2 regions of the Enterobacter cloacae complex sp. 385G4 genome follow, and region 1 is predicted to be linked to the other one. Evidence: predicted binding sites of a transcription regulator. Region 1 holds the regulator's gene; the other holds the start of a gene.
What was found. Region 1 encodes PhoB, which activates phosphate uptake and scavenging genes when phosphate is short. Its sites were predicted from a motif close to CTGTCATAAAACTGNCNNAT; they were not measured.
Positions count from the first base shown of each region.

Region 2: the regulator PhoB is predicted to act here: its motif matches at 1,610-1,629, upstream of uvrB (excinuclease ABC subunit UvrB).

Region 1 is NZ_JBXWDD010000006.1:93,180-96,600, forward strand. It holds gene sbcC (exonuclease subunit SbcC) at 1-51, opposite strand, end outside; gene sbcD (exonuclease subunit SbcD) at 48-1,253, opposite strand; gene phoB (phosphate response regulator transcription factor PhoB) at 1,441-2,130, shown strand; gene phoR (phosphate regulon sensor histidine kinase PhoR) at 2,152-3,421, shown strand, end outside.
Region 2 is NZ_JBXWDD010000002.1:239,682-243,102, forward strand. It holds gene bioD (dethiobiotin synthase) at 1-425, shown strand, start outside; gene AC2FAJ_RS09060 (ABC transporter ATP-binding protein) at 388-1,110, opposite strand; gene uvrB (excinuclease ABC subunit UvrB) at 1,861-3,421, shown strand, end outside.

The sequences.
Region 1 (3,421 bases):
CTCGCCCTTGAGGGAGTTGAGATTTTTCAGGCGCAGGCTCAGAATTTTCATGCGTTTTCTTCCTCGTCATTGAGGGCGTGCAGAGTATGGCTGAACAGCTCGTTGAGCCTGACGCGCTTCGCATCATCGATCTCTTCCTGCGACAGTCGGCGCTCGAACACCTCTTCTACGCGCAGTTCGCTAAGCGTTTCGCGCTGGGCGCCGAGCAGAATTTTCTCGCGCTGCTCGCGGCTGCGGCGCACCAGCAGCACCTCAACCGGCAACTCTTCGGTCAGCGCCTGAATTTTCCGCTGCATATCGTGCAGGTAGTCATCGGTGGTGATTTCAATATCCAGCCAGACGGGCGGGTTAAGCTCAGCGCCGCGCCACTGCTCAAGCTGGGCGGTGATGGCAGCCAGATCGCCCTTCAGCACCGCCAGCGGCTGGGTGACCGGCACTTCCAGCGTCTCGACGGCGCTGAGTTTGCCCTCATCAAAGCTCACCAGATGCACGGATTTGGCTTTTCCGGTTTCATCGAAGCTGAGCGAAATAGGGGAGCCACAGTAGCGGATATGCTCGCAGCCGCCGATGACCTGGGCGCGGTGAATGTGCCCGAGCGCGATGTAGTCCGCGGGCGGGAAGTTTTGCGCCGGAAAGGCGTCCAGCGTACCGATATAGATCTCGCGGACCGCGTCACTTTTGCTGGCCCCGACGGTGGTGAGGTGCCCGGTGGCAATGATCGGAATGGCCTGTTCACCGCGCAGGGCACAGGCTTCCGCGTGCTGCTGGTGATAGTAGTCGGTGATGGCCTGCAATAAATGCCGCTGCTTTTCCGCGCCCGACAGTCCCGCCTGGCTTTGCACGATGTCGCGCGGACGTAAAAAGGGAATCGGACACAGTACCGCGCCCGGCGACCCGTCGCGCTTTTTCAGGATCTGCGGGGCGTGCCCTGCGCTGGCGACGACGGTGGTATTGAGAAATGCCAGGATGTCGCGGGATTCATAGAGCGTCGCGACGGAATCATGGTTGCCGGCGACAATCACCAGATGACAGCCGGTTTGCTGCAGATTCACCACGAAGCGGTTGTACAGCTCACGCGCATAGCTCGGCGGCGAGCCGGTATCAAAAATATCTCCCGCCACGATAATCGCGTCCACCTCATGCGTCCGGGCCGTTTCCAGCAGCCAGTTCAGGAACGCTTCATGTTCAGCCGCACGGCTTTTGCTGTAAAAATTTTGACCCAGATGCCAGTCCGAGGTGTGAAGTATGCGCATAGGAGATCCGTGGCGAAAAACGATGCGGGCGATTATAAACTGTCAGGGAGAGGAAAATAACCGCTGTAATAAAACAACAGTTTGCCATTTATAGTGGTACTGTTTTTCATAAATCTGTCATAAATCTGACGCATAATGGCGCCGCATTACAAACTTGTAACTTAAATAAGATAAGACAGGGCAAAGTATGGCGAGACGTATTCTGGTCGTAGAAGATGAAGCTCCAATTCGTGAAATGGTGTGCTTCGTGCTCGAACAAAATGGCTTCCAGCCGGTTGAAGCGGAAGATTATGACAGCGCGGTGAACCAGCTGAATGAACCCTGGCCCGATCTGATTCTGCTTGACTGGATGTTGCCCGGCGGCTCCGGACTGCAGTTTATCAAACATCTGAAGCGTGAAGCGCTGACCCGCGACATCCCGGTGGTGATGCTCACGGCGCGCGGAGAGGAAGAGGATCGCGTGCGCGGTCTGGAGACCGGCGCGGACGATTACATTACCAAGCCTTTCTCCCCGAAAGAGCTGGTTGCCCGCATTAAGGCCGTCATGCGCCGTATTTCCCCGATGGCGGTCGAAGAGGTGATCGAGATGCAGGGCCTCAGCCTTGACCCAACGTCACACCGCGTGATGACCGGCGAAAATCCCCTCGACATGGGGCCTACCGAATTTAAACTCCTGCACTTCTTTATGACCCATCCGGAACGCGTTTACAGCCGCGAGCAGTTGCTGAATAACGTCTGGGGAACTAACGTGTATGTCGAAGACCGGACGGTTGACGTACATATCCGCCGCCTGCGAAAAGCGCTGGAACTGAGCGGCCACGATCGTATGGTACAGACGGTCCGCGGTACGGGTTATCGTTTCTCGACCCGTTTCTGAATAATGACAGGAGTGTGACGCGTGCTGGAACGTCTGTCATGGAAAAGGCTCGTCTTTGAACTGATCTTATGCTGTATTCCGGCCCTTCTTCTGGGGGCCTTACTTGGGCATCTGCCGTGGTTTCTGCTGGCGGCGGTCACCGGGCTGTTAGCCTGGCATTTCTGGAACCTGCTGCGTCTCTCCTGGTGGCTGTGGGTGGACCGCAGTATGACCCCGCCGCCGGGAAGCGGCAGCTGGGAGCCGCTGCTGTACGGCCTGCACCAGATGCAGATGCGTAATAAAAAGCGTCGCCGCGAGCTGGGAAGCCTGATCAAACGCTTTCGCAGCGGCGCAGAGTCGCTGCCGGATGCGGTGATCCTGACGACAGAAGAAGGAACTATTTTCTGGTGTAACGGGCTTGCGCAACAGCTGCTGGGCCTGCGCTGGCCGGACGACAATGGTCAGAACATCCTTAACCTTCTGCGTTATCCCGAGTTCACGCTGTATCTGAAAAAGCGTGATTTCACCCGTCCCCACAATCTGAAGCTGAATAACGGTCGCCATCTGGAAATCCGCGTGATGCCCTACAGCGATCGCCAGTGGCTGATGGTGGCGCGCGACGTGACCCAGATGCATCAGCTGGAAGGGGCGCGTCGTAACTTCTTCGCCAACGTCAGCCATGAGCTGCGAACCCCATTGACCGTGCTGCAGGGCTACCTGGAGATGATGCAGGAGCAAACCCTGGAAGGCGCGCCGCGTGAAAAAGCGCTGCATACGATGCGCGAGCAAACGCACCGTATGGAAGGGCTGGTGAAGCAGCTGCTGACGCTGTCAAAGATTGAAGCGGCGCCTTCTCTTGCGCTGAATGACACCATTGATGTGCCAATGATGCTGCGCGTCGTCGAGCGTGAAGCGCAGACGTTAAGCCATAAAAAACATCAGCTGACCTTTGACGTCGACAACACGCTGAAGGTGCTGGGCAGCGAGGATGAACTGCGTAGCGCCATCTCCAACCTGGTGTACAACGCGGTAAACCATACGCCGGAAGGAACGGATATCGTGGTGCGCTGGCAGCATACGCCGGCAGGCGCCGAGTTTAGCGTTGAGGATAACGGGCCGGGGATCGCCCCGGAGCATATTCCGCGCCTGACCGAGCGCTTCTACCGGGTGGATAAAGCGCGATCGCGGCAGACGGGCGGAAGCGGCCTGGGGCTGGCGATTGTGAAACACGCGGTGAATCACCATGAAAGCCGTCTCGATATTCAGAGTGCCCTGGGTAAGGGAACCCGCTTTAGTTTCGTTATCCCGGAAC
Region 2 (3,421 bases), on a different contig from region 1:
CGATTGATTTCGCCGTGCTGTCTGCCGGGTTACGGACGCTGGAAAGCCAGGCCGACTGGGTGCTGGTGGAAGGCGCGGGAGGCTGGTTTACGCCACTTTCGGACACGCAGACCTTTGCTGACTGGGTGCAGGCCGAGCGGCTTCCGGTCATTCTGGTCGTCGGCGTGAAGCTGGGCTGCATCAATCACGCCATGCTGACGGCGCAGGCCGTTCAGCAGGCAGGGCTGAAGCTGGCAGGCTGGATAGCCAACGACGTGGTTGCGCCGGGCAGGCGGCATCAGGAGTATCTGGCGACCCTCAAGCGCGTGCTCCCGGCACCGTTCCTCGGGGAAATCCCCTGGATTGCTGGCGATGCTGAGCAGGCCGAAACCGGGCGTTATCTCGACCTCAGCGTCTTGCTTCCCGCGACATCCAGTGGGCGATAAGCTCATCGTTCAGCTCGCTAACGTGGCCCTGAGCCACGTTACGCCCGCGATAAAGCATGCAAAACCGATCCGCCACCCGGCGGATAAACGACAGCTGCTGCTCTGCCAGCAGCACCGTCATGCCTAACTCCCGGTTTAAGCGCACCAGCAGCTGCGCCAGCTTCTGGGCAAATCCGTGTCCTGCCCCATGCGTAGGCTCATCCAGAATCAGCATCCGCGGGCGGTTGACCAGTGCATTCGCCAGGGCAAGCTGATACTGATCCTCTGGCGAAAGGGCATTGCCCCGCGTCTGACGTCGCGCGTAGAGTTCCGGAAAAAGATCGTATACGTCGCTTTTCGCCGCCGGGTCGGGTTTCCCCATCGCCCGCATGGCAATATGCAGATTCTCCTCAATCGTCAGTTGAGAAAAAATACGCCTGTCCTGCGGCACATAGCCTATTCCCGGCTCTGAACGTTGTTCCGGTGCCGGGCTGAGCAAATCACGCGGCGGTGCGCCCGCTTCATGCCAGATAATCGTGCCGCTTTCGACGGGGATGTTTCCGGTAATGCAGTTCATCAGGGTGGTTTTGCCCATCCCCGGCAGGCCTATGATGCCTGTACACATCCCTTGCGGAAAATCCAAATCCACGTTCCATAGCGTATGTTGGCTTCCGTAAAACTGATTCACTGCACGCAGACTCAACATCTTTCTCTCCTTAAAAATGCGTAGGGATAGGCCTGACGTGAAGCTGCAAAACGCTTGCCAGAAACCTGAAATCGATTAAAAAAACGACTTTTTTAGGAATAAGCCACAGGAGAGCAGGTTAAAAACGCGTGGCTTGCACATCGACGGTGCCGGCAATGATGAGTTGTGGTGCAGGACGAAAAATGGCTGAAATGTGAGCAGGATCGCATCTGTTGGTTATGAATGACTCAACTGTTTATCGTCAAAAAAGAGCTATAAAAATTTTTTGTTGCCGCCTCGTGGGAAAATCCGGGAATTTGCTGAGCGGCGGTCTACACGGGCTGGAAGCAGTTATCCACTATTCCTGTGGATAACCATGTGCATTAGAGTTAGAAAACACGCGATAAGCGAGAGAAGACGCGGCTTTCGCCCAAATTGACGCGAAACGCGGCTTTAGAAAATATCGTTTAAAATTTAATTGCTTAGATAAAAGCAATTACCGTCATGAAAGTGTCACTCGTTGCCATAAAACTATCATTACCTGGCTTGACAAATGTTAAAAAAGAAAAAGTTCTGGGGATAACCCAACCTGGCTGGTTTTTTATCTCGTCAGAGCCTAAATTTTGTCCGCTAACGCGCTAATCACTCCGCCGCTATGCTAAATATCCTGACACGCTACTGGTTTTTCATCCAGTGTTTTTTACTGGCATTCCTGGCAACAACGAGTAAAATTACTCACCTGCCGCTTTTAACGTCATCAGGTCGTCGCCCATGAGTAAACCGTTCAAACTGAATTCTGCTTTCCGCCCCTCTGGCGATCAGCCTGAGGCGATCCGTCGTCTTAAAGAGGGGCTGGAAGACGGGCTGGCGCACCAGACGCTGCTGGGGGTAACCGGCTCGGGCAAAACGTTTACTGTCGCCAACGTGATCGCTGACCTGCAGCGCCCCACGATGGTGCTTGCACCCAATAAAACCCTCGCGGCACAGCTTTACGGCGAGATGAAAGAGTTCTTCCCGGAAAACGCGGTGGAGTATTTTGTCTCCTACTACGATTACTACCAGCCGGAAGCCTATGTGCCGAGCTCTGATACCTTCATCGAGAAAGATGCTTCGGTGAACGAACACATCGAACAGATGCGACTGTCTGCGACCAAGGCGCTGCTTGAGCGACGCGATGTGGTTGTGGTCGCGTCTGTTTCGGCAATTTACGGCCTGGGCGATCCGGATCTCTATCTCAAGATGATGCTGCACCTGACGCAGGGGATGATCATCGATCAGCGCGCAATTTTGCGCCGTCTGGCCGAGCTGCAGTACACCCGTAATGACCAGGCCTTCCAGCGCGGGACGTTCCGCGTGCGCGGTGAGGTGATCGACATCTTCCCGGCGGAATCGGACGATATGGCGCTGCGCGTCGAGCTGTTTGACGAAGAGGTCGAGCGTTTGTCACTGTTCGACCCGCTGACCGGCCACGTTGAGTCGGTGATACAGCGTTTTACCATCTACCCTAAAACGCACTACGTGACGCCACGAGAGCGTATCGTGCAGGCGATGGAAGAGATCAAAGAGGAGCTTGCAGAGCGCCGTAAGGTGCTTCTGGCTAACAATAAGCTGCTGGAAGAGCAGCGCCTGAGCCAGCGCACCCAGTTCGATCTGGAGATGATGAACGAGCTGGGCTACTGCTCGGGTATCGAAAACTACTCGCGCTTCCTCTCCGGGCGCGGGCCGGGCGAGCCACCGCCGACGCTGTTTGACTACCTTCCGGCCGACGGTCTGCTGGTGATCGACGAATCCCACGTCACGATCCCGCAGATCGGCGGGATGTACCGCGGTGACCGCGCGCGTAAAGAGACGCTGGTGGAGTACGGCTTCCGCCTGCCGTCAGCGCTGGATAACCGTCCGATGAAGTTTGAAGAGTTTGAGGCGCTGGCGCCGCAGACCATCTACGTGTCGGCTACGCCGGGCAACTACGAGCTGGAAAAATCGGGCGATGAGGTGATCGACCAGGTGGTCCGTCCGACCGGGCTGCTGGACCCGATTATCGAAGTGCGCCCGGTGGCGACCCAGGTGGACGATCTGCTCTCTGAGATCCGCGCCCGTTCCGCCATCAACGAGCGCGTGCTGGTGACGACGCTCACCAAGCGCATGGCGGAAGACCTGACCGAGTATCTTGAAGAACACGGTGAGAAGGTGCGCTATCTGCACTCGGATATCGACACCGTGGAGCGCATGGAGATTATCCGCGATCTGCGTCTGGGCGAGTTTGACGTGCTGGTGGGGATCAACCTGTTGCGAGAAGGTCTGGATATGCCGGAAGTCTCGCTGGTGGCGATTC